Regions from separate parts of the Pseudomonas sp. ASL4 genome, predicted to be linked through region 2. Evidence: riboswitches for the same ligand, from Rfam matches in the RefSeq annotation. Region 2 holds a riboswitch; the other holds the start of a gene.
What was found. Region 2 has a riboswitch for cobalamin ahead of cobW (cobalamin biosynthesis protein CobW). Riboswitches for the same ligand answer to the same signal wherever they lie in the genome.

Region 1: it holds a riboswitch for cobalamin, as region 2 does, so the genes downstream of both, cobO (cob(I)yrinic acid a,c-diamide adenosyltransferase) here and cobW (cobalamin biosynthesis protein CobW) in region 2, are expected to answer to the same signal.

The regions. Positions count from the first base shown of each region.
Region 1 is NZ_CM155280.1:6,194,344-6,209,004, forward strand. It holds gene AC1MEW_RS28320 (adenosylcobinamide-GDP ribazoletransferase) at 1-167, opposite strand, end outside; gene AC1MEW_RS28325 (histidine phosphatase family protein) at 170-745, opposite strand; gene cobT (nicotinate-nucleotide--dimethylbenzimidazole phosphoribosyltransferase) at 742-1,797, opposite strand; gene cobU (bifunctional adenosylcobinamide kinase/adenosylcobinamide-phosphate guanylyltransferase) at 1,794-2,315, opposite strand; gene AC1MEW_RS28340 (cobyric acid synthase) at 2,437-3,888, opposite strand; gene cobD (threonine-phosphate decarboxylase CobD) at 3,885-4,877, opposite strand; gene cbiB (adenosylcobinamide-phosphate synthase CbiB) at 4,870-5,778, opposite strand; gene bluB (5,6-dimethylbenzimidazole synthase) at 5,775-6,425, opposite strand; gene AC1MEW_RS28360 (cobyrinic acid a,c-diamide synthase CobB) at 6,422-7,822, opposite strand; gene cobO (cob(I)yrinic acid a,c-diamide adenosyltransferase) at 7,819-8,430, opposite strand; cobalamin riboswitch at 8,511-8,743, opposite strand; gene AC1MEW_RS28370 (hypothetical protein) at 8,897-9,481, shown strand; gene AC1MEW_RS28375 (PQQ-dependent sugar dehydrogenase) at 9,552-10,865, shown strand; gene AC1MEW_RS28380 (IS110 family RNA-guided transposase) at 10,970-11,995, shown strand; gene AC1MEW_RS28385 (class I SAM-dependent methyltransferase) at 12,355-13,008, opposite strand; gene AC1MEW_RS28390 (C40 family peptidase) at 13,027-13,563, opposite strand; gene AC1MEW_RS28395 (C40 family peptidase) at 13,729-14,352, opposite strand; gene hda (DnaA regulatory inactivator Hda) at 14,579-14,661, opposite strand, start outside.
Region 2 is NZ_CM155280.1:5,012,176-5,026,836, forward strand. It holds gene AC1MEW_RS22630 (MerR family transcriptional regulator) at 1-88, opposite strand, end outside; gene AC1MEW_RS22635 (NADH:flavin oxidoreductase/NADH oxidase family protein) at 167-1,390, shown strand; gene poxB (ubiquinone-dependent pyruvate dehydrogenase) at 1,474-3,198, shown strand; gene AC1MEW_RS22645 (phospholipase D-like domain-containing protein) at 3,394-5,040, opposite strand; gene AC1MEW_RS22650 (vWA domain-containing protein) at 5,228-5,773, opposite strand; gene AC1MEW_RS22655 (magnesium chelatase ATPase subunit I) at 5,893-6,891, opposite strand; gene cobN (cobaltochelatase subunit CobN) at 6,954-10,856, opposite strand; gene cobW (cobalamin biosynthesis protein CobW) at 10,860-11,933, opposite strand; cobalamin riboswitch at 12,030-12,242, opposite strand; cobalamin riboswitch at 12,464-12,692, shown strand; gene AC1MEW_RS22670 (CbtB domain-containing protein) at 12,811-13,002, shown strand; gene AC1MEW_RS22675 (CbtA family protein) at 13,014-13,721, shown strand; gene AC1MEW_RS22680 (cobalamin biosynthesis protein) at 13,718-14,131, shown strand; gene cobM (precorrin-4 C(11)-methyltransferase) at 14,228-14,661, shown strand, end outside.

The sequences.
Region 1 (14,661 bases), 1.2 Mb from region 2:
GGCGCGCCCGACAACAACCCGTTCAGCGCAAACAACAGCCCGCCGAACAGCAGCCCGACCAGCGGATAAAACAGCAGCGAGCGCCCCAATTCCTGAGGCGCCGGCATGCCCGGGAGTCGAATCGGCAGACTGCTCAAAAATTGCAGGGCGATCCAGAAAGGCAACATGATCAGAGCGCTTCCCGCAGCAACAGGCCGGAACCCACCGACAGCGAATACAACGCCGCGTGGGCGACTTCGACATTGAGCAACTGTTCGCGGGGCAAGCCTCGAGCCTGGGCCAGCAGCAATTTCATCACGCCGCCATGGGTGATCAGCAACACGCGCTCGCCCGCGTAGGTCGCGTGCAACCGCTCGACCGCCGCCAATATCCGCGCCGAAAAGTCCGCTACCGGCTCACCCTCAGGCGGGGTAAACGAATACGGATCGGTCCAGAACAACCCCAATGCCTCGGCGCTGGTTTTCATCAGCTGCGCCGTGTTCTGCCCTTCCCATGCACCGAAATGCAGTTCTTGCAGGTCTTTTTCCAGCTGAACCGGCAAGCCGAGTTGCCCGCCCAGTTCCTCGGCGAACCGTGCGCAACGCTGCAACGGCGAGCTGACCAGTCGATCCCAAGGCCCCTGCCCGATCACTGCCGCACGCAATTGCGCCCAGCCCTTGTCGGTCAGTGCGTCGTCGAGGCTGCCGCGCAAGCCGCCACCGAGTTCGGTCTCGCCGTGGCGCAACAGGTCCAGGCGCAAGGTCATGCCGGGCGATCCGCCACAGCGGCTTCGGCGAAGGTCGCCATCTGCCCGTGAAGATCGCACGCCAGACGCAACAACGGCACCGCCAACGCGGCACCGCTGCCCTCGCCCAGACGCAAACCGAGGTCCAGCAACGGCTCGGCGTTCAGGGTTTCCAGCACATGGCGATGGCCCGGCTCGGCACCGCGATGGCCGAACAGCAACCACTGGCGGCATTGCGGATTCAAACGCACCGCGACCAACGCGGCGACGCTGCAAATAAAGCCATCCACCAGCACCGCGATGCCTTCCTGGGCACACGCCAGGTACGCACCGACCAACGCCGCAATTTCAAAACCACCGAGGTTGAACAGGGTTTGCAGCGCATCCCCTCGCTGAGCGCCGTGCAAGGCCAACGCACGCTCAATCACTTGCGCTTTATGGCTGACACCCGCAGCGTTCAGCCCAGTGCCCGGCCCGGTCAGATGCACCACCGGGCAATCCAGCAAGGCGCAGGCCAAAGCGCTGGCTGCCGTGGTGTTGCCGATGCCCATTTCGCCGCCGATGAACAACTGCGCGCCCGCCGCGATGGCGCGCAACACGCTGTCGCGACCAGCCTGTAAGGCCAGTTCGCCCTGGGCGACGGTCATGGCTGGGCCGTTCACAAAGTTGGCCGTGCCCGGGCCGACATTCAGATGCCGCACGCCCGGCAGGTTCAAGGACGGTGTAACCGTGCCGAGGTCGACCACTTCAAGGGAGGCGCCCAACTGCCGCGCCAACACACTGATCGCCGCGCCGCCGGTGACGAAGTTGTGCAGCATCTGCCCGGTGACTTCCTGGGGAAACGCCGACACCCCTTCAGCGACCACACCATGATCACCGGCAAAGATCGCGATCCACAGTTGATCGAGGCTCGGTTTGACCTGCCCTTGCAATCCGGCCAGTTGCACGGCGACCGACTCCAGCCGACCGAGGGAACCGGCCGGTTTAGTCAGTTGCTGTTGACGGGCTTCAGCCTGCTCAACGACTGCTGCATCGATCGGCTTGCACGGGTTGAGCCACCAGGATTGAGTCATAACGCATTACCTTTAAGAGTCAGGGGCAGGCCGGCGACGGTCAGGACGACTCGCTGACAGCGCTCAGCCAAGGCTTGATGCAGCCAACCGGCTTCATCGACATAGCGGCGAGTCAATTCGCCCAGCGGCACGACACCCATTCCGGTCTCGTTGCTGACAAAAATAATTTCGCCCGGCAGCGACGCCAGGCAGTCCAGCAAGGCATCACGCTCGGCCGTCAGGCGCTCGGGGTTGTCGAGCATCAGCAGATTGGTCAGCCACAGGGTCAGGCAATCCACCAGCAGGCAACGCTCGGCACTGGCGTTTTCGCGCAGGACGCGGGCCAGCTCAAGCGGTTCTTCGATCAGCGCCCATTCGACGGGGCGACGGGCGCGGTGATGAGCCACCCGTTCGTTCATTTCGCCGTCCAGCGGTTGGCTGGTGGCGATGTAGGTCACCTGGAGCTGGCTGTCAGTGGCGAGTTTTTCAGCCAGGCGACTTTTGCCGGAGCGGGCGCCGCCGAGGATTAGTTGGAGCATGGTTTATTCCTTTATATGGGCGGTGAGGCGAATTACGCCTTCGCGAGCAAGCCCGCTCCCACAGTTGATCGCATTCCAATGTTGGAGCGAGCCTGCTCGCGAAGGGGCCATCAAACCCACCCTAAAACCCACAAAGTTCACGCAACAGCGCGGCATCCAAATGCTTCTCCACCAAATCCGCCAACCGCTCGATATCGCGTTCGCGCAAGGCGTGATAATCCACCGCCTGCACGTTCTGCAATCCGGCCCAACGCAACAGCGCACTGCTCGCCGCCGGTGACTCAAACAGCCCATGCAGGTAGGTGCCGAAAATCTGCCCGTCGAGACTTTGCGCGCCATCGCAGCGACCATCGTCCAGCTGCACAGCAGCGTTTTCCAACGCCGGTCCAGTGGTTACGCCGGCATGGATTTCGTAGCCACTGACCTCGGCATTTTCCAACGCCAGACGCCCGCGCACATTGCGCAACTGCTTCTCTGCTTCGAGCAAGGTTTCGAACGCCAGCAAACCCAAACCGGCACTGGAACCCGGCGCGCCCTCGAGGCCCAGCGGATCGTGAACCTGCTCACCAAGCATTTGTAGACCGCCACAGATCCCCAACACTTTGCCGCCGTAGCGCAAGTGTCGGGAGATCGCGGTGTCCCAGCCGTTGGCCCGCAGGTACGCGAGGTCGCTGCGCACACTTTTCGAGCCCGGAAGAATAATCAGGTCAGCGGCCGGAATCGCTTGGCCGGGACCGATGAATTGCAGGTCCACTTGCGGATGCAGGCGCAGTGGATCGAAATCGGTGTGATTGCTGATGCGCGGCAGTACCGGCACCACCACTTTCAGCACTTGGTCAGCCTTGTCGGTCTGGCGTTGATCGATGCCGTCTTCAGCCTCCAGGTGCAGGTCCATGACGTAGGGCAGGACGCCGATCACCGGTTTGCCGGTGCGTTCTTCGAGCCAGTCGAGGCCCGGTTGCAGCAGGGCAATGTCACCGCGAAAACGGTTGATGATGAAACCTTTGACCCGCGTCTGCTCGCTCGGCGACAGCAGCTCAAGCGTACCGACCAGATGGGCGAAAACCCCGCCGCGATTGATGTCGGCGATCAGCACCACCGGACAGTCCACGGCTTCGGCAAAGCCCATGTTGGCAATGTCACCAGCGCGCAGATTGATCTCGGCCGGCGAGCCCGCGCCTTCGACCATCACCACCGGATAAGCCGCGCTCAGCCGTTCATGTGAGGCCAGCACCGCTTGCATCGCGATGGCTTTGTAGTCGTGATAGGCGACCGCGTTCATGGTGGTGACGGCGCGACCATGAATGATCACTTGGGCGCCGGTGTCGCTGTTGGGTTTGAGCAGCACCGGGTTCATGTCGGTGTGCGGTTCAAGGTTGGCGGCCTGAGCCTGCACCGCTTGCGCGCGGCCGATCTCGCCACCATCAGCGGTCACGGCGCTGTTCAACGCCATGTTTTGCGGCTTGAACGGCACAACGCTGACACCGTGGCGCGTGACCCAGCGACACAACGCCGTCACCAGCGTGCTTTTACCGGCGTCGGACGTAGTGCCTTGCACCATCAACGTAGTCATCGGGTTTCCTTGGCGAAGGCTTGCAGGGCTTGCTCGAGGCGAGCCTCTTCAGTTGCATCAGCCGGCAAGCCAAAACGCAGGCTGCTGTTGTGGGTGAACAACCGCAGCAAGATCCCGCGCCGAGCCATAAATGCATGCAGCTCTTCGGCGCGCTCAGTGATCAGCCATTGAAACAAGGCACAACCGCCCTGCGGCTTAAGGTCATATCGTTCCAGCAGCGCAGCCAGGCGCTGACTGGCCTCGTCGCTGCGCACCCGTTGCCGGGCGTGCCCTTCAGTGTCCTGCAAACAGGCCTGGCCCAGCACCCGGGTCGGGCCACTGACCGCCCACGGTCCGACTTGCTCAGCGAGCAATCTGAGCAACTTGCGCTCCGCCAGGACGAAACCCAGCCGTACCCCGGCCAGGCCAAAAAATTTGCCGAAAGAGCGCAGCACGATCAGCCCGACCTGATTGGCAAACGCGGCCAGGCTCAGGTGCGGCGTGTTGTCCATGAACGCTTCGTCCACCACCAGCCAGCCACCGCGCTGGGCCAGCCGCGAGTGCCAGTCGAGCAGACGATTCGGGCTCAGGCTCAGGCCCGTGGGATTGTTCGGGTTGACCACTACCAACACATCGAGGCTGTCGAGAAAGAAGTCGACTTCCTGCTCCAGCACTTCGCGCACGATGTAACCGTTACGACGCCACGCCTCGGCGTGTTCGGCATAACACGGCGACAGCACGCCGACCTTACCGGCCCGGCGCAGACGCGGCAGCAACTGGATCGCCATCTGCGAACCGGCGACCGGCAACACCTGGGCGGCGCCGTAGTAATCACAAGCAGCCTGCTCCAGACCGTCATCGGTTTCCGGCAACCGCGCCCAGGCTCGTAACGGAATTTCAGGAATCGCAAATGGCCAGGGTGCCAGGCCACTGGACAGGTCGAGCCAATCGGCTTCGGCGATGCCGTATTCGAGCGCCGCCTTACGCAACCGGCCACCGTGCTCAAGCATAGAATTCAGCCCCCACGCAGAGAATCAGCAGCCATAACCATACGCCGCGCTGGACCAATTGCCAGCCACGGTCGATGGAGTCGGCATCCGCTGGCGCGCCTTCACCGAGTTGTGGACGCTGATGCAATTCACCGTGATAAATCGCCGCCCCGCCCAGCTCGACACCCAGCGCACCGGCACCGGCCGCCATCACCGGGCCAGCGTTCGGGCTGTCCCAGGTCGGGCCCTGGGTACGCCAGCATTTCAATGCGAGTCGGGTTTTGCCCAACAGTGCGTAGGTCAACGCCACCAAACGTGCGGGAATGTAGTTGAGGACGTCGTCGATTTTCGCCGCCGCCCAGCCGAACCGTTCGAAGCGTTCGTTGCGATAGCCCCACATGGCGTCGAGGGTGTTACTGAGTCGATAGAGCACCACGCCCGGCGCACCGGCCACGGCAAACCAGAACAGCGCAGCGAACACCGCGTCACTGCCGTTTTCCAGCACCGATTCGGTGGCGGCGCGGGCGACTTCGGTTTTATCCAGCTCACTGGTCTGGCGGCTGACCAGATAACCCACGCGTTTACGCGCTTCGTCCAAGTCATCGCTGCGCAGGGCCTTGGCCACCGGCTCGACGTGTTCGCCAAGGCTGCGCATGCCGAGGGCGCAATACAGCGCCAGAATCTCGACCACCCAACCGACATAAGGCGCCCAGGAAAGCGCCGTAACCAACAAGGTCAGCGGCAACACCGCGATCACCCACGCGGTGACGCCGTGACTGCGCCAACCGCGACCGCCGGAGTTGAAACGTTGCTCGATGCGATCGGCAAAACGGCCGAACGCCACCAGCGGATGCCAGCGTTTGGGTTCACCCAGCAGCGCATCCAGCGCAACCGCGGCGACACTCAATAACGCCACACTCATTGACTCACTCCCCAATAGTTTTCATACAGCAATTCACTGAGCGGGCGCGCCTGCGCCCAGCCTTCGAGTACCAACATCGGCGCCGGATAGAATTCCTTGACCGGACCCAGGCAAAGAACCGCCAGCGGTTTGGCACCGACAGGCAAACCCAGCAGGTCCGCCAGAGCTTGCGGCTCGAACAGCGACACCCAGCCCATCCCCAGCCCTTCAGCGCGGGACGCCAGCCACAAATTCTGGATCGCGCAGGACAGCGACGCCATGTCCATTTCCGGCAAGGTGCGGCGACCGAAAATGTGGCGTTCGCGATCATCCATCAACGCTGCTACCAACACTTCGGCGCAGTCGTTGATGCCTTCGACCTTGAGCTTCATGAACTCGTCGGTGCGCTCGCCGAGGGCTTCGGCAGTGCGGATGCGTTCTTCTTCTACTAATAACTGGATCTTGCCGCGCAGGGCTCGATCGCTGATGCGGATGAAGCGCCATGGCTGCATCAGGCCGACGCTGGGTGCCTGGTGCGCGGCTTCGAGCAGGCGCCGCAGCAATTCAGGCTCGACAGTGCCGCCGCTGAAGTGGCGCATGTCGCGGCGTTCAGCGATGGCGCGGTAGACGGCGGCGCGTTCGGCTTCGGAGAAGGCGTTGTCGGTCATGGCCGCTTCGCGAGCAAGCCCGCTCCCACATTAGATGGCGTGCTGCCTGACGAAACGCGGTCAACTGTGGGAGCGGGCTTGCTCGCGAAGGCGGCCTCAAGATCAGGCGCAAACAGAGCGGCAATCGCCGACGGATTCGACGGGAAATAAAAGTGCACATAAGAGGCTGTCATCCGCCCCTCACGATAAACCGCCTCCGCCCCGCGCCCGCCATTCGGGCTCAGGCCCCGGGCAATCGGCTCAAGCTCAGTGCTGGTCAACGAGTGATGATAGGTGTGCCCGCGCAACAAACCTTCGGGCAACTCGACCGCTTGCAACGCCAACGCCGCCAGACGTTTTTGCATCACCGCATCCCCCGCCAGCAAGCCGACCAGTTCAGCGCGAGTGCCGTCGACATCGGTTAAGGAATCGAGCAGATACAGCATGCCGCCGCACTCGGCCAGCAATGGCTTGCCCGCCGCATGGTGTGCGCGAATAGCGTTGAGCATCGAAGTGTTTTGCGACAGGGCGACATGGTGCAGTTCAGGGTAGCCGCCGGGCAGATAGAGGCTGTCTGCCTCCGGCAACTCGGTGTCGCGGATCGGCGAGAAAAACGCCAACTCGGCACCCATCGCCCGCAGCAAATCCAGGCTCGCACCGTAGGTGAAGGCGAACGCTTCGTCACGGGCCACGGCGATGCGCACACCCGCCAGCAACGGCTCGGCGCTGATCACATCCGGGGCGGCGAATTCGACGGCCGGTGGTAGCGCCACCTCGCAACTACTGGCCAACGCATCGGCCGCCGCATCGAGGCGCAGATCGAGATCATTCAACTCGCTGGCCTGCACCAACCCGAGGTGACGGCTCGGCAGTTCGATCCCGGTTTCCCGGGACAACGCACCGTACCAACGCAAGCCTTCGGTCAGGCTGCCTTCAAGCAATTGCGCATGACGCAAGGTGCCGACGCGGTTAGCCAACACGCCGGCAAACGGCAAGTCCGGCTGATAACGCGCCAAGCCCAGGGCCAACGCACCAAAGGTCTGAGCCATGGCGGTGCCATCGATCACGCCAAGCACCGGCACACCGAAGTGTCGCGCCAGGTCAGCGCTGGATGGCGTACCGTCGAACAAGCCCATGACCCCCTCGATCAGAATCAGGTCCGCTTCACCCGCCGCTTCCCACAACAGCCGACGGCTTTCCTGCTCGCCGACCATCCACATGTCCAGTTGATAGACCGGCGCACCGCTGGCGCGCTCGAGAATCATCGGGTCGAGAAAGTCCGGGCCGCATTTGAATACGCGCACCTTGCGCCCCTGATTGCGATGCAAACGGGCCAGCGCAGCAGTGACAGTGGTCTTGCCCTGACCGGAGGCCGGCGCGGCAATCAGTACCGCCGGGCAATGACGTGGTTGATTCACAGCTCGACGCCTTTTTGCGCTTTGATCCCGGCCTGGAACGCGTGTTTGATCACGTTCATTTCGGTGACGGTGTCGGCCAGCTCGATCATTTCCGGCTTGGCGCCGCGACCGGTGACCACCACGTGTTGCATCGGCGGACGGGCCTGCAAGTCGCTGAGGACTTGATCGAGATCGAGGTAACCGTGTTTGAGGGCGATGTTCAGCTCATCAAGCACCACCAGGCCAATCGACGGATCGCGCAGCAACTCGCGGGACACGGCCCACGCGGCTTCGGCGGCGGCGATGTCACGCTGGCGGTCCTGGGTTTCCCAGGTGAAGCCCTCGCCCATCACGTGAAAACGCACTTGCTCCGGGAAGCGGCGGAAGAACAACTCCTCGCCTGTGCTGTTGCGCCCCTTGATGAACTGCACCACACCGCACTGCATGCCATGGCCCATGGAACGGGCGAGCATGCCGAAGGCCGAGCTGCTTTTGCCTTTGCCGTTGCCGGTCAGCACCAGCAGCAGGCCGCATTCGTTCGGCGAATTGGCGATGCGTTCGTCAATCACGGCTTTTTTACGCAGCATGCGCGCCAGGTGGCGTTCGTCACGATCGGGGGTATCAGTCATGGGGAGCTCTCCGTTGAGGCTGGATAACGGCGGGCAGGCACAAGAATAGATGGCAAGAAGCCTGGCATCGCCCACCGTGATGCCGCTGGATGGATCAGGCCGGTCTCCGGGCTCATGAGCGGCATTACGCCTGGCTGCGCGCCTTCCCATGTCGAGTTAAGACACAGTGGCTCAGGCGCAGCTTTCTCTCATTTACCGTTGCGGGGGCAGCGCCGGGATCGTGGTTCTTCATCTATGGAAGAAATCACTCACCGGCTTCCCTGTTTCACTCTGTCGACCGCGGTCACAGAGCACCTGAAACAAGCCGCGAAGGTTAGAGGGTTGGGGGTGGAGCGTCAATTAAAGCCGGGGCGCCATCCGGCGAAAAACTGCCGTCGATCAACTTACTGACGCCAATCTTGCGCCACACTCCCAGCAGTGATATCAAAGAGCCACAACTCACAACACAATAACAAGGGTGAGCCACATGCAAGGCATGATCATCAGCAATCCGAAGCTGGAATTCCTGCGCCCGCTGCTGGAACGCTGGTTTGACTGTATCGACCGTTACAACGCCGTGCGCGGCGATAACGACACACCTTACTGGTTCGACGAAAAAGCCAACCTCGGGCTGCTCTCGGCCGCCGCGTGGATGGCCGAAATGGTCACGTTGCAACAGACGCCGAGCCGCAAACAGACCGAAGAAGGCGAACGCAATGCCCGAGCCGATTTGTTGATTGCCAGCAGCGAAGCTCGCGCTTTTATTCAGGCCACCCAGCGTTGGCCAAGGGTCAATAGCCTGAATCTGACGCAAGCCCTGGCCGATATCACCAGCGAGGCGAAGCGAATCAGCCACGCCAGCGACCTGAAACTCGGCTGCCTGTTCGCCGCGCCACAAAAAGCCCAGCACAGCGCCACCCCGGAAGAACTCCAGGACATGGTCGACGACCTGCAAAAGGAACACACCTGCGCCGTGGCCTGGTATTTCCCTTACGCCTATCGCAAGTTGCGCAACGAAGCCGGCAACTATCACCCTGGTATCGCCGTACTGTTCAAAGAGGCCCGTGGTTGACGGGTTGAACCATCGCGTCTTTTCTCTTCTCTATAATTAAGACAATGCATTCATAGGGAAGAAGATCAGCATGCTCAAGCTTCAGTTCGTTCTCGTCATAGCGCTCGCCGGAGGGCTCGCCGCCTGTGGTGAATCCTCCAGCCTGCAAGTCTCGGACGGCACCGGACCGTCGCCCAAGCTGCCAGAACCGAACAAGACCCTGATCCCGACAGTCAACATCGCCCCGGCGATCGGCTGGCCGGCCGGCGCCAAACCCATTGCGGCCGCAGGGACGCAGGTCGCGGCATTTGCCGAAAACCTCGATCACCCGCGTTGGCTCTACGTGCTGCCCAACGGCGATGTGCTGGTGGCCGAAACCAACGCACCGCCCAAACCCGATGACAGCAAAGGCATTCGCGGCTGGGTGATGACGAAAGTCATGGGCCGCGCTGGTGCCGGCGTACCGAGTCCGAACCGCATCACGCTGCTGCGGGACAAGGACCACGATGGCGTGGCCGAAACCCGCACGGTATTCCTGGAAAACCTCAACTCGCCATTCGGCATGACCCTGGTCGGCAATGACCTGTACGTCGCCGACACGGATCGCCTGCTGCGCTTCCACTATGAAACCGGCGATACGACGATCAAGTCACAGCCCATTAAGGTCACCGATCTGCCGGGCGGCACGATCAACCATCACTGGACCAAAAACGTCATCGCCAGCAAGGACGGCAGCAAGCTGTACGTGACGGTGGGCTCCAACAGCAACGTCGGCGAAAATGGCCTGGCGGCCGAAGAAGGTCGCGCGGCGATCTGGGAAGTGGATCGTGCCACCGGCAATCACCGGATCTTCGCCTCGGGCCTGCGCAACCCGAACGGCATGGACTGGGAACCGAACAGCGGTGCGCTCTGGACCTCGGTCAACGAGCGGGATGAAATCGGCAGTGATCTGGTGCCGGACTACATCACCTCGGTCAAGGACGGCGCGTTTTATGGCTGGCCGTTCAGTTATTACGGGCAACACATCGATGTGCGCGTCGAGCCGCAGAACCCGGAGCTGGTGGCCAAAGCCATCGCCCCGGATTACGCCGTTGGCCCGCACACCGCCTCGCTGGGGTTCACCTTTGCCGAAGGCAGCAAACTGCCTGCACCGTTTACCAACGGCGCATTCGTCGGCCAGCACGGCTCGTGGAACCGCAAACCGCATAGCGGCTACAAGGTGATTTTCGTGCCGTTCGCGGCAGGCAAGCCGACCGGGCAGCCGGTGGATGTGCTGACCGGATTCCTTGATAAAGATGAAAATGCCATGGGTCGGCCGGTGGGTGTGGTGATTGATCAGCAGGGAGATTTGCTGGTGGCGGATGATGTAGGGAACAAGATTTGGCGGGTTTCGGCGGCTAAATAAGCCTCCAACGCCAACACACATAACAAATAATGAAATAGCTCCCCCCGCCGCCCCCTGTGATCGCCCACTAAGCTTTCACAGGGGGCTCATCGGAGACCGTTGCCATGAACAAAGTAGCTATTGTCGCCATCGATCTGGGAAAACACAGCTTTCATCTGCATGCACAAGATGATCGTGGTCATGAGCTTTACCGCAAAAAGTTTAATCGGGCGGCGCTCATCCAGCATCTGGCCAATCTCGAACCCTGCACCGTTGCGATGGAAGCTTGCGGCGGAGCCCACTTCATGGCGCAGGAAGTCTCAAGACTGGGGCATATACCCAAACTCATTGCTCCGCATCTCGTGCGTCCGTATGTGAAAAGCAACAAGAACGACTTCGCTGATGCCGAAGCGATCTGCGAGGCTGCAACTCGTCCAACAATGCGCTTTGTGCCGCCTAAGAATCAGGCTCAGCAGGCGCTGGCCATGCTCAACTCGACACGTGATTCGTTCATCAAAGAACGTACTGCTACCGTCAATCGGATTCACGCAGCCCTCCTGGAAGTCGGAATCAGCTTGGCCCCAGGCTTCAAGTCCATCAAAGATCTTCCAGCGCTGCTTGAAGCGCATCCACTTCCCGATTCCATCAAAAAACTACTGACCAGGCTGCGTGAGCACTTCAATTACTTGCACGAGCAGGTCAAGGCTTTGGATAAGGAAGTGGAGTGCCAAGCCGCTGAAGATGATCTGGCTGTTCGCTTGATGACGATGCCGTGTGTCGGCCCGATCACCTCCAGCGTCCTGGCTGCCGAGTTGGGCGATGGCAAACAGTTCAAGTGCGGCCGAGGCTATTCGGCCTCGATCGGGCTAGTGCCCAAACAACACTCCACGGGCGGAAAAACCGTACTTTTAGGCATCAGCAAGCGGGGTGACCGAAACCAGAGACGTCTGCTGATCCAGTGTGCCCGCGTCTATCTGATGCAGTTGGATCGACAGAAAGGAGCGCTGGCGGACTGGGTCCGACGGCTATGGGACAACCATCACTCCAATCATGTGGTCTGCGCACTGGCCAACAAACTGGCGAGAATCGCCTGGGCGATTGCAGCACACCACACCGAATTCGATGCGGGGCCAGGCGCGATGAACGCCTAACCCCGCAGTCACCCGAGCACCACCCACCTGGTTTGCGATGCTGGATAACAGATGACGTGAACGGCCAACCGGCCTGACGAAAACCCTGAGCTCCCACACGGCTGAAAGGCCGTCCAAGTAATTAGGATCGCCGGGCATCGATTCTCATCAAGGCGCGAATGGACCAACCTCCACTCAGACGCCGGATAGATGAAAGCAAGCCAAACACATCATCAAAAACAGTATTGCAGAAAAGGGGGGAACCATAGATGTGGGAGCGGGCTTGCTCGCGAAGGCGTCATGACATTCAACATCTCCGTTGACTGTTACACCGCTTTCGCGAGCAAGCCCGCTCCCACATTTTTAATCGGTGTCAGCGCTTACCTTTTGCGGCAAAGGGTTAAACCATCACCTATCGGCAACATCGACAGATCCACCCGCACGTCATCCTTCAAAGCTCGATTGAGCACCTGTATCGCTCGGGTGTCTGCGCTCTCCGGATTTTCCTCAAGCACCCGCCCGCTCCACAGCGTGTTATCAAACACCGCCAAACCACCGACCCGCAGCAAACGCAGGGCGTGCTCCAGATAACTCGAGTAGTTAGCCTTGTCAGCGTCGATGAAGATCAGATCAAATTGCCCTGGCTGCTCCAACAGAGCCAGGGTTTCCAACGCAGGTGCCAGACGCAGATCGATACGTTCGGCCAAGCCCGCCTCCTGCCAGTAACGCAATGCAGTGGCGTTGTAATCGCCTTGGATATCGCAACAGATCAGCAAGCCGTCGTCCGGCAATGCCGCCGCCATGCACAAAGCGCTGTAACCGGTGAAGGTGCCGACTTCCAGCAAACGCCTGGCGCCGGTGAGTTTGACCAGCAACGCGAGGAACTGCCCTTGCTCTGGCGCGATCTGCCAGCGCGCCATGGGCAGCATCTGGGTTTCGTCACGCAAACGCTTGAGCAGCGGCGTTTCCCTGAGGGAAACGTCGAGCAGGTAGTGGTACAGGGAATCGTCGAGATTGAGCGTGCGAGTGGTCATGACAGCAACCTCAGCAATCTACGGGTTACGCGCCAGGTGCTCAGGCTGCAAGACGCGCTTGGCGCTCAGGTAGGCTTTCTGCCAATAGGCTTTGGACAAGCTGTCGAGCTTCACCGTGCCGCCCGTGGCCGGGGCGTGGACGAAGCGGCCTTCACCGACGTAGATCCCGGCGTGGCTGACCTGGGAGCCGCCATTGGTGGCGAAGAAGATCAGGTCGCCGGTTTGCAGGCCTTCCTTGCCGACATTGGCAGCTTGCATGCTGATCATCTCGCGGGTGGTGCGCGGCAGGGAAATGCCGGCGACGTCACGGTAGACGTAACCGATCAGGCCACTGCAATCGAATCCCGAATCCGGTGTGTTGCCGCCCCAGCGATACGGCGTGCCCACCAGGCCGAGGGCGCGAAACAACACGTCTTCTGCTTCCGGGGAGAATGCTTGGGAGGAACCGAAAATAATCGGCGCGCGAACCACCGGCGCTGAGGGCGGTGGACGGCTGGCGCAGGCGCTGAGCAGCGCTGCGAAGAACATGAGTGCGAGGCGGGCCGACATCGTCATAAGCAGAACATCCTGATCTGGCTGCGGCTTTTTCTGCCGGAAAGACAGAAAAGAAAACCGCCTGCGCAGGACGCAGGCGGTTTGCCATCAATAATAGATCAGGATTCTAGCGCCTATGCGGCAAACTTCAAGTAAGACTTTAAGTTCGCCTTACATAAAGTGTGCTTACTTGCGAGCAGTGACCACAGTTGGGGCCATCGCGAGTGCGCGCTTGGCTTCGATGAAGGTCTTGCTCCAGTAGCTGTCGCCCAAGCTATCAACCCGCACGCCACCGCTTTTGCGGCTGCTGGAATGGATGAACTGGTCATCACCCAGGTAGATACCGGCGTGACTGACGCGACCGCGACGACCGTTGGTCGCGAAGAACAGCAAATCACCAGGCTTGAGCTTGTTACGCGCTACCAACGGGGCATCCACGTTGATCATTTCGCGAGTGGAGCGCGGCAGATTCATGCCGGCCTCTTCACGAAACAGGTAGCCGATGAAGCCGCTGCAGTCGAAACCGGCTTCAGAGGTACCGCCGAAACGGTAACGGGTACCGATCAGGGACATGCCACGTTCGAGGATGCTGTCGGCCAGAACCGGAAGCTGGTACGACTTGCCATCGGCGAAGTCTGCCAGTTCTTTTTCGGTGGCCACTTCTTCCTGATACAGAACGGAAGATTGGGCGGTAGCAGAGTTTCTAACCTGCTGTTGTTGCTCTTGCTGGGACACTGGAGAGTGAGCAGCGCAACCAAACAACAGGGTGACGAGTGCGAGAGGCACGAGGGGTGCGAAGCGATTTAGCATGGGCACGACCGTGGCTGATAGTTGTAAAGAAGGCGAGACTATGCCCGCTATCAACCTCATTTGCAAATTCAATCGATCTTTTTGTGACTTCTCGGTTTCTCGTTTACATCTAAGCGCTTAAGCCCATTTTAAACATTCGCGCAGCCTGCAACCTTGCAGGAAAGCGGATTTTCTGACGCCTGAAATATGCCGAAACCCGCTACAGGCCTTTATTTACTGGGGCTAGCTACCAACCGAGGGTTTCTTTCAGGAAGGGAATTGTCAGCTTGCGCTGAGCTTGAAGGGAGGCCTGATCGAGGCGTTCAAGTA
Region 2 (14,661 bases):
CCACTTTCTGGATCAGGCCCTGAGCCTCGTAAAACCGAATGCGCGACGGGTTGAACCCGCTCAGTTGCGCCAATTCACCAATCTTCATCTCAGCCTCATTTACCTGCTTGACATTAAAGTTAACTTTAAGCTTAGCCTCTACGCATCACTTATGAGGAGTCAAGCAATGTCGCCCTTCCAAGCGTTGAATTTGCCCAACGGCCAGACCATCGGCAATCGCATCGCCAAAGCTGCAATGGAAGAAAATCTCGCCGACACTCAACAAGCCCCTTCGGATGCCCTGTTGCGCTTGTACCAAGCCTGGGCCGAGGGCGAAGCCGGGTTGTTGCTGACTGGCAACGTAATGATTGACCGTCGCGCCATGACCGGTCCCGGCGGCGTCGTGCTGGAGGACGAGCGGCACCTTCAACGTTTTCGTCAATGGGCGACCATTGGCCGGGCCGGTGGCGCGCAGTTCTGGGTGCAGCTCAACCATCCTGGCCGCCAGACCATGGCCAACCTTGGTCAGCAGGCCTTGGCGCCATCGGCAGTGGCGCTGGATCTTGGTGGGTTTTCGAAGATGTTCGCCGAGCCGAAGCCGATGACCGACAGCGATATCACCGAGGTGATCCAGCGCTTCGCCACCAGCGCCACCCTGGCGGAAAAGGCTGGGTTCACCGGCGTGCAGATCCATGCGGCCCACGGATATTTGCTCAGCCAGTTTCTGTCGCCGCTGACCAACCGCCGCACCGATCAATGGGGAGGTTCACTGGAGAATCGTGCGCGCCTGCTACTCAATGTGGTCAGCGCTGTTCGCAATGCGGTGTCGCCGCAGTTCTGCGTAGCGGTGAAGCTCAACTCTGCGGACTTCCAGCGCGGCGGCTTCGATGCCGACGATGCCAAGCAAGTGATCCAGTGGCTCAACGAGCAGCAGATCGACTTGCTGGAACTGTCTGGCGGCAGCTATGAAGCCCCAGCCATGCAAGGCGAAGCCCGGGACGGCCGGACGTTGGCGCGTGAAGCTTATTTCCTGGAAATGGCCGGCGAACTGGCCAGCGTGGCGCAGATGCCAGTGATGGTGACTGGCGGGATTCGCCGTTTGGCCATCGTTGAACAAGTGCTCGACAGTGGCATCGCCATGGCCGGGATCGGTACCGCGATGGCAATTGAACCGCACCTGGTCAAACACTGGCGCGAAGGCCGGAACAGCCACCCACAACTGCCTCCAATACAGTGGAAGCGCAAACCCTTGGCCGCATTGGCGAGCATGGCGGTGGTGAAATTCCAGTTGCATCGCCTGAGTCGTGGACTCAAGCCTCGGCCGCAAGTCTCGGCGTTATGGGCATTGATCCGCGATCAGGTGTACATCGCCCGGCGCACCCGTCAGTACAAACAGGCCATGGCCAAGTAATCGTTAATCGGGGTGAGTCATGATCGCCATTGAGTTGTCCTCTTTTAATCCCGAGGACAACTCATCGATCACTGGAGCACCCCATGGCGAAAATCACCATTGCCCAGCAACTGGCAACCACCCTTGAACAGGCCGGCGTCAAACGCATCTGGGGCCTGACCGGCGACAGCCTCAATGGCCTGACCGAAGCCCTGCGCACCATGGACAGCATCGAATGGATGCACGTGCGTCACGAAGAAGTCGCGGCGTTTGCCGCCGGGGCCGAAGCGGCGGTCACCGGGGAACTGGCGGTGTGTGCCGGCAGTTGCGGGCCGGGCAACCTGCACTTGATCAACGGGTTGTTCGACTGCCACAAAAACCATGTGCCGGTGCTGGCCATTGCCGCGCAGATCCCCTCGTCCGAAATCGGCCTGAACTACTTTCAGGAAACCCATCCGCAGGACCTGTTCAAGGAATGCAGCCACTTCGTCGAACTGGTCAGCAACCCGGCGCAGATGCCGCAGGTGCTGCACCGGGCGATGCGTAGCGCGATCCTCAACCGTGGCGTCGCGGTGGTGGTGATTCCCGGTGACGTGGCATTGCAGGAAGTCGAAGACAACCTCAAACCCTGGCCGGCTCTATCCAAGCCGCGCACCCTGCCCGCGCCTCAGGACCTGGATCGACTGGTCGAACTGCTCAGCCAAAGCAAAGCCGTCACCCTGATGTGTGGCGCCGGGTGCGCTGGGGCCCACGATCAAGTGGTGGCGCTGGCCGATGCCCTCGGCGCGCCGGTGGTGCATGCCTTGCGCGGCAAGGAGCACGTGGAGTGGGACAACCCGTTCGACGTCGGCATGACCGGGCTCATCGGCTTTAGCTCCGGGTATCACGCGATGCTCAACTGCGACACGCTGGTGATGCTTGGCACCGACTTCCCGTACCGGCAGTTCTACCCCACCGACGCCACGATCATTCAGATCGACCACGACCCTCAGGCCCTCGGTCGGCGTACCACGCTGGACCTGGGCATCGCCGCTGACGTCAGCGAAACCCTCGCCGCGTTGCTGCCGCGCCTGCCATATCGCGGCGACCGGAGTTTTCTGGAATCGTCGCTCAAGCATTACGAGAAGGCACGCCAGGGCCTTGATGACCTGGCCCAGCCTTCCGCACCGGGCCGGCCGATTCACCCGCAATACCTGACCCGACTGCTCAGTGAACTGGCGGATGACGACGCGATCTTCACTGCCGACGTCGGCACCCCGACGGTGTGGGCGGCCCGATATCTGAAGATGAACGGCAAGCGCCGATTGCTCGGCTCGTTCAACCACGGCTCGATGGCGAACGCCATGCCGCAGGCCATTGGCGCGCAAGCGGTGTTTCCTGATCGGCAGGTGATTTCGTTGTCCGGCGACGGTGGTTTCAGCATGTTGATGGGGGATTTCATCTCACTGGCGCAGTTGAAATTGCCGGTGAAAATCATCGTCTACGACAACGCTTCATTGGGCTTCGTCGCCATGGAAATGAAGTCCGCCGGGATGCTCGATACCGGTACAGACCTGCACAACCCGGACTTTGCGGCGATGGCCAATGCCATGGGCATTCTCGGGATTCGGGTCGAGGAGTCGCAAGCGCTGGAGCCGGCATTGCGCCGGGCAATGGCCCATGACGGGCCGGTGCTGGTGGACGTGATTACCGCGACTCAGGAACTGGCCATGCCGCCGGCAATCAAGCTTGAGCAGGCCAAGGGGTTCAGCCTGTACATGCTCAAAGCGGTGATGAGTGGACGTGGCGATGAGGTGATTGAGTTGGCGCGGACTAACTGGTTTCGCTGAGAGGTGGTGTTGAATTGGCCGGCCCCATCGCGAGCAAGCTCGCTCCCACAGGTGATCTGGGTGATGGCAGCGATCACCTTCACACCGCAGAACCAATGTGGGAGCGGGCTTGCTCGCGAAGGCGCCGTTTCAGCCGACATCGATGTTGAATGAACCAGCGCTTTCGCGAGCAAGCCCGCTCCCACAAGGGGTTCTCTATCGTCCGGAGAATCGCAACCTGGACAGCTGCCGCAAATCCCCTTCCAGATAGTAATCATTGGTCCAGCTGTCATCCGCCGTCAAAGGCTGGACTTCCTTGAGCGCCAGTTTCTTCGCAAAGTACCTGAACCGGTAATGCTCATAAAACCGCAACAACTCCAACCCGTAACGGTCCGCCAGATCCGTATCGCCGCGAATGATCAGGAAGTTCTCATCATTGCCGTCGCTCGCCGACACGCTGAGGTTGTGGCTGCCGCTGATGATGGTCGGCGCGTCCGTGGTGAAGTCGGTGATGATGGCTTTGGTGTGTACCAGCAGATCGCCCTTCTGGCCTTTCATGTTTTCCTTGAGCCAGCCTTCCAGCCCGGTGTTGAGCAGTGCGGTGGCGGCGAACTCGGCGGTGCGGTCAGCATGGAAACCGGTGATGCTGCTGGCGGTGTTTTGCAGGCCGTAGCGCAAAATATCGTCATGGGGCTGACCGAGCAACGCATTGAGGATCTCGTCGGGCAACGCGAACGCCGTAACGAACAGCACATCCTTTTTCGCCGCGTTGATGATGTCGACGAATTCCGTCAAATCACCCTGGCCCGAGCGCGGCGAGAAGCCGACAAACAGTGGCTGCGTCGGGTCCATCGGGTTGTTTTTGGTCAGCCAGGTTCGCGTGGCACCGACGTCCGCCGGGTTCGCCCACACCTCCTCGAAGGTTTGCAGGTAAAGGGTGCCGATTCGCACGTCATCCAGCACATGCACCACGTTGGCCTGACGGTAGACACCGTTGGCGGTGAAATTGGTGCTGCCACAAAGCACCGCTTGCGGCTGGTGCTCGCCGCCACCATCCACTTTGCTCAGGACAATGAACTTGTCGTGGAAGATGCTGTGGGTGACGCGTCCGCGCTTGTTTGCCGCCGGGATTTTTTCCAGGCTGGCCTCGTTCATCGTGGTGTCAGAATCGCCCGGTTTCGCGTGATACAGCACCCGCACCTTGACCCCACGGGCGAACGCGGCGTTTACCTCATCGATGATCGACTCTAACTGGTACTCGTAGATGGCGATGTCCAGCGCCCATTGATCGTCCAGCGCACGCTTGATAAACCCCAACAGGCGCCCAAGCAAACCGTTTTCCAGCCATTGTTGCGCAGCGATGGGCCAGTCTTCGATGGGCAGGTTTTTGTTGGCGCTGATCTGGGCGTCGAGGTCCGGAAACTTGCGCTGGAACGCCTGACTGGCGGCCACGGCCCGGTTGAAGATCACGCTCTGGTTTTTCGGCAGGCCATTGTCGGCGGTGATCGACAGCTCCAGAAACTCACCCAGTTGCACCGCATCGGGCGTGCCGTAGGCCAGGTGGACGCGGTAATTCATCGTCGTCCCCGGAATAACGGCGTAATCGGCCCAGCGAAACTTCTGCAGCGGCGCGATATCGCTGGGGGTGGCGGCGTATTGGGGGAAGGTATGGACCTTGCCGGGAAAGGTCAGGCTGTTGAACAGGAACTCCCAGGGTTTGTCGCCCTGCTGTTTTTCGATGGCAAACCCCAGCAAGCCTTTGCGGCGGGGATCGGCCAGGTCCATGGCCAACAACACGCCGTTGGTGCCGGCGTAGGCTTTGACGCGGAAATCATCCTGACTGTTTGCGACTAGAACGCGCATGGGTCACTCCTGTGAATGGGTTGGCTTGGTTAGCATAGGGTATGCGATGCCGATTTGGGGGGCTGATCCTAAAGCGAGGGGATGCTTTCGCGAGCAAGCCCGCTCCCACAGGGGATCTCTGTCACAGCGAAGATCCCCTGTGGGAGCGGGCTTGCTCGCGAAGAGGCCGGCACAAACACCCGAGTACTCAGCCTGAAATCAGCTCATCAATATGCCGATACTCAGCCCGCAACTCGCTAGCCATCACCTTAGCCCGCCCAAGCCGAATCGGCCCGCGCTCGATATCAATCAGCAGCCCCGGACATTCCAGCACCGGCAACCCCAGCCATTCTTTCAATCGCCCATCGGTCACCAGCAACAATCGCTGCTGCTCCGCCGGAAAGCGTTTCTGCCGAGCGCTCAACCACTGCCCCGCCTCACTCAGCGCCGCGAGCAACGGCGTGCCACCGCCCGCGCCCAGCCGATCCAGCCAGTCGCGTAAACCGCTGGAAGCCTTCAATCCTTGCACCTGCCACTTCGGCGCGCTGCCGCTGGCAGTCAGTAACGCCAGACGCGCCCGCTGCCGGTAGGCGTCGTCGAACAGTTGCGCCAACAAGCCCTTGGCATCGCTCAACGCCTGATGACGCCGGGTCGAGGCCGAAGCGTCGACGATCACCAGCCAAAGTTCGTGGGCCGAACGAGTGCGCAGATGAAACAGCAAATCTTCATGCTGACGCGGGCGCCCATTGAGCAAGGTGCCGGGCCAGTTGATCGAACCTTGGGGTGCGGCGCGGCGCTTGCCTTGTCGGCCATTGTCCAGCCGTCCGGCGCGGGGTCTGGCATTCGCCCCCGCGTCAGATCGAGGGCGAATGCCTAGGGCTTTTTTGGCCAGCTCGGCACGTCACGTCGGGCGCCGACCGGGAGTGCCTGGGCGGGCATTTCGCCCCACTGGCCCTGGCCTTCGCTCGGGTTGTCGTTTTGGCTGGAGGGCGCCTGGCTTTGTTGCGGTGCCGGTGGCGTCTGTTCGCGGCGGCGATGGCGCAAGGCAAACTCGGCGACCGCGTCGATATCTTCCTCGGCAATCGCTTTTGCCCCGCGCCAAGCCGCATGGGCCCGTGCGGCGCGCAGCCAGACCAGATCGGCGCGCAGGCCATCGACACCCGCAGCAAAACAGCGCTCGGTTATCTGCGCGAGCGCTGCGTCATCCAGAGGGATGCTCGCCAATGCGCTGCGCGCCTGCTGGCAGCGTTCGCGCAGGGATTGCTGCTGGTTTTCCCACTCAGCGCAGAAGCTTTGAGGATCGCTGTCGAAATCCAGTCGCCGACGGATGATCTGACCGCGCTCGGCCGGTGCGGTGTGGCCGCTAAGCGCGACGTTCAGGCCGAAGCGGTCAAGCAGTTGCGGACGCAGTTCACCCTCTTCGGGATTCATGGTGCCGATCAGCACGAACTTCGCCGAATGCCGATGGGAAATGCCGTCACGCTCGACCAGGTTGGTGCCGCTGGCGGCCACATCGAGCAGCAGGTCGACGAGGTGATCGGGCAGCAAATTGACCTCATCGACGTAAAGCACGCCGCCGTCAGCCTTGGCCAGCACGCCGGGGGAAAACTGTGCACGACCCTCGCTCAGGGCGGCGTCGAGGTCAAGGGTGCCGACCAGTCGCTCTTCGGTGGCCCCCAAAGGCAAGGTGACGAATTGACCGCTGGCGAGCAGGTCGGCGAGACCCCGAGCGAGCGTCGACTTGGCCATACCGCGCGGGCCTTCGATCAGTACGCCACCGATTTTCGGGTCGATAGCGGTCAGGTACAGCGCGAGCTTCAAATCGTCGGCGCCGACCACGGCGGAGAGCGGGAAATGGGGGGTGTCGGTCATTATTAAATCTCGGTCATGGTCGGTAGGTGCATCAGGCAAACCTCCCACAGGGGGTAAGCGTGCTAGCTGTCTTCTTCTATATCGAGCAACAAATTCTCCAGCGCCTCGCGGTACTCACCTGGCTCTTTCCACATCCCCCGCTGCTGCGCCTCGAGCATCCGCTCAGTCATATCACGCAAGGCATGCGGGTTGTGCTCGCGGACAAAATCCCGGGTCGCCGGGTCCAGCAGGTAGGCATCCGCCAGCAACGCGTACTGGTGATCGTCGATCAACTGCGTAGTCGCATCAAAAGCAAACAGGTTATCAACCGTCGCTGCCAGTTCAAAAGCGCCCTTGTAGCCATGCCGTTTGACCCCGTCGATCCACTTCGGATTCGCCGCCCGGGAACGTATCACCCGGTTCAACTCTTCCTTTAACGTGCGGATCTTCGGCAAATCCGGCTGGCTGTGATCGCCGTGATAACTGGCCACCGCTTCGCCGCTGAGGCTTTCCACGGCGGCGAGCATACCGCCCTGGAACTGGTAATAGTCATTGGAATCGAGCAAGTCATGCTCGCGGTTATCCTGATTCTGCAGCACCGCTTGCACCTGGCTCAGGCGCTGGGCGAACTGTTCACGGGCGGCGGTGCCTTCGTCAGAACCGCCATAGGCGTAACCGCCCCAGTTCAGGTACACCTCGGCCAAGTCCTCGCGGCTTTGCCACAGGCGCCCGTCGATGGCGCCCTGCACTCCCGCGCCATAGGCACCGGGTTTCGCCCCAAAAATCCGCCAACCGGCCTGACGCTGGGCCGCGTCTTCATCCAGACCCGAGGCCAGCAACGCTTCACGCTCGGCGCGAACCTTGGCAGCCAACGGATTGAGATCGTCCGGCTCGTCCAGCGCGGCGACTGCTTGTACGGCAGCATCGAACAGCCGGATCAGGTTGGCGAAGGCATCACGAAAGAACCCCGACACCCGCAAGGTCACGTCCACCCGCGGGCGGTCCAGCAAACTCAGCGGCAGGATTTCAAAGTCGTCGACCCGCTGACTGCCCGTCGCCCAGACCGGTCGCACGCCCATCAGCGCCATAGCCTGGGCGATGTCGTCGCCGCCGGTGCGCATGGTCGCCGTGCCCCAGACCGACAGGCCGAGCTGACGCAGGTGATCGCCGTGGTCCTGCAAGTGCCGTTCGAGAATCAGGTTGGCCGACTGGAAGCCGATGCGCCACGCCGTGGTGGTCGGCAGGTTGCGCACGTCCACCGAATAGAAATTGCGCCCGGTGGGCAGTACATCGAGGCGACCGCGACTCGGTGCACCGCTTGGCCCGGCGGGGACGAAACGACCGCTGAGGGCGTCGAGCAAGCCGCGCATTTCCGCGGGGCCGCACGCGTCCAGTCTTGGAGCGACGACTTCGCGGAGGCCGTCGATGATCGCATTCACGTCAGCCCAACCCGCCTCCTGTGGGAGCGAGCCTTTGTGGTGAGGGGGCTTGCCCCCGTTGGGTCGCGAAGCGGCCTCAAAAGACGGGACTGCTGCGCAGTCCAACGGGGGCAAGCCCCCTCGCCACAGAGGCTCGTATCCTAAGGGGCCGGGTTGGGCTTGAGGCTGGTTTAAGGTCTGCGAAATCAGTTGCGCGGCGAACAATTCCAGACGCTCACGGGTATCACCCGCCGTGCGCCAGGCTTCATCGCTCACCTGTTGCAGTTCGGCCGGTCTTGGCCCGGTCCACGGATCGGCCAAAGAGCAATCCAGCGGATCAAAGCCCAGCACAAACGCCTTGGCCAACGCCCGCAGCAAACTCGATTGCGCACCACGCCCGTCACCACGCGGAATCCGCAGCAAGGCCAGCAACGTATCAATGCGTAAACGCCCGGTCGGCGATTCACCGAAGATGTGCAGGCCATCGCGGATCTGCGATTCCTTCAAATCACACAGGTAGGTATCCAGACGCGGCAACCAGATCGCCGCGTCGGCATCGCTATTCAGTTTTTCGTCGAGTTGCAGTTCGCGGTCGATGTGGGTGTCGCGCACCAGTTGCAGGATGTCGCGCTGCAACTCCCGGGCGCGGCGCGGATCGAGCAACTGCGCCTCGTAATACTCGTCCGCCAACAGTTCAAGGTTACGTAGTGGACCGTAGGTTTCGGCCCGGGTCAGCGGCGGCATCAGGTGATCGATGATCACCGCTTGCGTACGCCGCTTGGCCTGCGCGCCCTCGCCCGGGTCGTTGACGATAAACGGATAGATGTTCGGTAGCGGCCCGAGCAACGCGTCCGGCCAGCAGTTTTCCGAGAGCCCGACCCCCTTGCCCGGCAGCCATTCGAGGTTGCCGTGCTTGCCGACGTGGATCACGCCGTGGGCGCCGTAGGTGTTGCGCAACCAGAAATAGAACGCCAGATACCCGTGGGGCGGCACCAGGTCTGGATCGTGATAGACCGCGCTCGGATCGACCTGATAACCCCGGGCTGGCTGGATGCCGACGAAGGTCAGGCCGAAGCGCAAACCCGCAATCATCATCCGTCCGCCACGGAACATCGGATCGTTTTCCGGCGGGCCCCAACGTTCCAGCACCGCTTGGCGATTGGCTTCAGGCAGTGCGTCGAACATCAAAAAGTAGTCGTCCAGCGCCAGACTTTGCATGCATGGGCGCTGGTCGAGGGTGTCGAGGTCATTGCTGACACCACCGAGCAATTGCTGGATCAACGCGGTGCCGCTGTCCGGTAGTTCGGCCGGCAGCGGGTAGCCTTCTTTATACAGCGCACGCAGGATGTTCAGCGCCGCCGCCGGCGTATCGAGACCGACGCCGTTGCCGATGCGACCATCGCGCGTCGGGTAGTTGGCGAGGATCAGCGCGATGCGTTTTTCGCCGTTGGGCACCCGCGCCAGATCGATCCAGCGCCGCGCCAGTTCGGCGACAAAGTCCATGCGCTCAGGTTGCGGCCGGTAGCAGACCACGTCGGACTGACTGCGCTCGCTGCGCCAGGCCAGATCCTTGAAGCTGATCGGCCTGCTGATGATGCGCCCGTCGAGTTCCGGCAGCGCGATGTGCATCGCCAGATCGCGTGGGCCGAGGCCTTGTTCGCTGGCGCGCCAGCCGGGTTCGTTGTCCTGGGCGCAGATCGCCTGGATCACTGGAATGTTGCGGCGAAACGGCCGCAAGTGCGGCGCTTCGGGGCTGGATTGGGCGAAACCGGTGGTGTTGAGAATGACCGCCGCTTCGACTTCGTCCAGCAAGTCCTCGACCACTGTCAGGCAGCCGGGCTCTTTCAAACTGGCCAGCGCTATCGGCAACGGGTTCAGCCCCGCCGCCTGCAAACGCTGGCAGAAAATATCGATGAAACCGGTGTTCGCCGCCTGCAAATGCGAGCGATAGAACAGCACCGCCGCCACCGGTTGATCAGCCTGCCAGTCGGCTTGCCAATCGCTCAGTTCAGCGGGGCTTTTATTCGGGTGGTAGATCGCGGTGCGCGGCAGGGTTTGCGGCTCGGCCCAGGCGTAATCGCGATCCAGCCAGCGATTGGCCAAACAGCGGAAAAAATCCAGGGCGTTGGCCATGCCGCCCTGACGCAGAAACTGCCACAGACGATCGCGGTCTTGCGCGACGACGGTGCTCAAGTCGCTGAGCTCGGGGTCCGGGCGGTCATCGCCGGGCACCAGAATCAGTTGCACACCCCGCTCGGACAGCTCGACGAGCCGCTCGACGCCGTAACGCCAATAGGCGATGCCGCCGTGCAGCGAGATCAAAATCACCTTGGCGTGACGCAGCACTTCGTCGACGTACAAGTCGACCGAAGCGTGATTCTGCACCTGCATCGGGTTAGCGAAGCGCACGCTCGGGTAGTCATCGGGCAACTGCTGCGCCGCTTCGGCGAGCAGCGCCAGGCTGGAATCGCCGCTGCACAGGATCACCAGTTCGGCGGGGGTTTGTCCGAGGTCGGCAATGTTGTCATCCGACACGAAACCGCCGGGCTGGGTCCTAAGCAAATGCATGGCTTAAACGCTGAGCGCGGCGCGCAATTGCGCTTCGAGTTGAGCGGCATCCAGTTCCTGGCCGATCAACACCAAACGGGTGGTGCGCGCTTCTTCGGCGCCCCACTGACGGTCGAAATGCCTGTCGAAACGCGTGCCCACGCCCTGGATCAGCAAGCGCATCGGCTTGTTCGGGATCGCGGCGAAGCCTTTTACGCGCAGGATGCCGTGCTTGACCACCAGTTGGGTCAACGCATCCATCAGCAGGCTTTCGTCGGCTTGCGGCAGCTCGATGGAGATCGAGTCGAAGGCGTCGTGGTCATGATCATCATGGTCGTCATCACCTTCACCGTGGTGATGGTCGTGATGGCTGTGACGGCTGTCGATGTGTTCTTCGGAACCGGCGCCGAGGCCGATCAGCACGTCCAACGGCACGCGGCCGCTGCTGGCTTCGATGATTTTTACTGCGGGCGGCAGTTCTTCGGCGACTTCAAGGCGCACGCGGGCCAGGTCTTCAGGGCTGATCAGGTCAGCCTTGTTGAGGATGACCAGGTCGGCGCTGGCCAGTTGGTCGGCGAACAGTTCGTGCAGCGGCGATTCGTGGTCCAGGTTCGGGTCGAGTTTGCGCTGGGCGTCGACTTGGTCCGGGAACGCGGCAAAGGTGCCGGCGGCCACGGCCGGGCTGTCGACCACGGTGATAACAGCGTCAACGGTGCAGGCGCTGCGGATTTCCGGCCACTGGAAGGCTTGCACCAGTGGTTTTGGCAGGGCCAGGCCCGAGGTTTCGATCAGGATGTGGTCGAGGTCGCCGCGACGGGCCACCAATTCGCGCATCACCGGGAAGAATTCTTCCTGGACGGTGCAGCACAGGCAGCCGTTGGCCAGTTCGTAGACGCGGCCGTTGGCTTCTTCTTCGGTGCAGCCGATGGAGCACTGCTTGAGGATTTCGCCGTCGATGCCCAGCTCGCCAAACTCGTTGACGATTACCGCGATGCGGCGACCTTGCGCGTTGTCGAGCATATGGCGCAGCAAGGTGGTTTTGCCCGAGCCGAGGAAGCCGGTAACGATGGTGACGGGGAGTTTGGCCAGTGTTTTCATCGGATGCCCTTTGGCAAGGTGGCGGGCAAACGGGACGACGACCGCGGCGAAGGATGCGCGGAAGATTTCGCCACCGGATCACCCCGCCCGGTTGTAGTGAGAATTCGTTTCGAGGCAGGTCTCCTGGCTGACGGTGTGCCTGTCGTTAGACTGGCGTTTGCTGCGCCTTCCCGCGGGCTCCATGGCTGGAGCGTGCAGTGGCGTGGCAGCGAACATCACCGTTCACAGTTGCGGGGGCAGCCGCGGCATCGACCGCGTTCCCTTCTTAGCTTCGGCAAACGCCGAAGAACCTCGAAAGCGCAAGGCTACGCATGGTGTGGGGGCGGGTCAATGTTCATGAGACGCTAGCGATCCCCTGTGGCGAGGGAGCTTGCTCCCGCTCGGCGGCGAAGCCGTCGCAAGACTTGCTTGCAACATTTGTCTGAAGGAATGAAGGGGGTCGCTTCGCAACCCAGCGGGAGCAAGCTCCCTCGCCACAAAAGCTAACTGAGAACCCTTGCCAATTGACTCCCCCGCCCCGCCCATGGTCTCCTGTGCGCCTTGTTACGGGTGCCCTTCACAGGGTGAAACGGGAAACCGGTGAATCATGTGCTTTACTCTAAAGCCATGTCAGTCCGGTGCTGCCCCCGCAACGGTAAGCGAGTGAAGAATCAGATCCACTGTGCCAGCAGTTCGGCATGGGAAGGCGATTCTTGCAGGTTCCGGCGTAAGCCTTGACCCCTCGCGAGCCCGGAGACCGGCCCGCAACACAAAGTGACCAGTACGATCACTGAATAACAAACCCGCGGTGGGCGGGCGCTGTTTAAGTCTCTGCGCGCACGCTCGCAGGGGTTTGCATGCGCTCTATTCACCCGCTGACAGACCAGAGGGAAGCGCCATGTCGATCATCAGCAGCACCGACCACAGCACTGCAAGCACCACCACAACCCTGAGCCAACGCCTGACCGCCGCCGCTTGCGCGTCGATCCTCGGCGCGTGCCTGGTGTATTTCGCCGGTTTCTCGCACATCGAAGCGGTGCACAACGCTGCGCACGATACCCGTCACAGCTCCGCGTTCCCGTGCCATTGAGACCTGCTGACATGATCAAGCGTATCGCTCAAACCGCAGGTTTCACCGGGCTGCTCGCCGCCCTGCTGCTGACCCTGCTGCAAAGCTTCTGGGTCGCCCCGCTGATTCTTCAGGCGGAAACCTACGAAAAATCCGAACCTGCCGCCGCTGTAGCTCACGAGCACACCGAAGGCGCCATGGCTGCTCACACCCACGACGCCGAAGCCTGGGAGCCGGAAGACGGCTGGCAGCGCGTGCTGTCGACCACCGGCGGTAACCTGGTAGTCGCGGTTGGTTTTGCGCTGATGCTCGCCGGCCTGTACACCTTGCGTGCACCGACCAAAACCGCTCAAGGCCTGCTCTGGGGCCTGGCCGGTTACGCGACGTTTGTGCTGGCGCCGACCCTCGGTCTGCCGCCGGAACTGCCGGGCACTGCCGCCGCCGATCTGGCGCAACGGCAGATCTGGTGGGTCGGCACTGCGGCTTCTACCGCTGTCGGCATCGCGCTGATCGTGTTCAGCCGTCACTGGCTGATGAAAATCTTCGGGGTGGCGATTCTGGCGGTACCGCATGTAATCGGCGCGCCACAACCGGAAGTCCACTCGATGCTGGCCCCGCAAGCCCTGGAATCTCAGTTCAAAATCGCTTCGCAGTTGACCAACGTGGCGTTCTGGCTGGCCCTGGGCCTGATCAGCGCCTGGTTGTTCCGCCGCAAAAGCGATGGCCAATACCACGCATGACGGATAACAGCGCAGCGCCGACCTTAGTGGTCGGCCTGGGCTGCCAGCGCGGCTGCCCCGCCAGCACGTTGCGGGCGCTGTTGGATCAGGCATTACAGGCGCATCAAATCGAACTTCATGCGATCAAGGCCCTGGCCAGCATCGACCTGAAACGTGATGAGCCTGGCCTGATCGAATTGGCCGCGCAGCTTGGGCTAGAAGTGATGTACTTCAGCAGCGAACAATTGGCCGGTTATCAGCCACAGCTCAGCCACCATTCGCAGATCGCCTTCGAACGCACCGGCTGCTACGGCGTAGCGGAAAGTGCCGCCCTGGCACTCGCCGAACACTTGGCCCAGGCACCGGCGAAGCTGCTGATTCCCAGGCAAAAATACGCTCAGGCCACCCTCGCATTGGCCAGTGCCGCGTAAAAACCCGATAATCCCCACCTTCGATCATGAGCAATCTTCATCTGAAGCCTTGCACAGCCCTTTTTCTCACAGACTCTTTTTTCAAAGGAACGGACGATGACCGTCTACTTCATTGGCGCAGGTCCCGGCGACCCGGAACTGATCACCGTCAAAGGCCAGCGGCTGATTCGCAGCTGCCCGGTGATCATCTATGCCGGCTCCCTGGTGCCGGCTGCCGTGCTGGACGGCCACCAGGCTGAAACGGTGGTCAACAGCGCCGAACTGCACCTGGAACAGATCATCGAACTGATCAAAACCGCCCACGCCAAGGGGCAGGATGTGGCCCGTGTTCATTCGGGCGATCCGAGCCTGTATGGCGCTATTGGCGAGCAGATTCGTTACCTTCGTGAACTCGATATACCGTTCGAAATCATCCCGGGCGTCACGGCTACCGCCGCCTGCGCTGCGCTACTGGGCGCCGAACTGACCTTACCGGACATCTCGCAAAGCGTGATCCTGACCCGTTACGCCGACAAAACCGCGATGCCGGC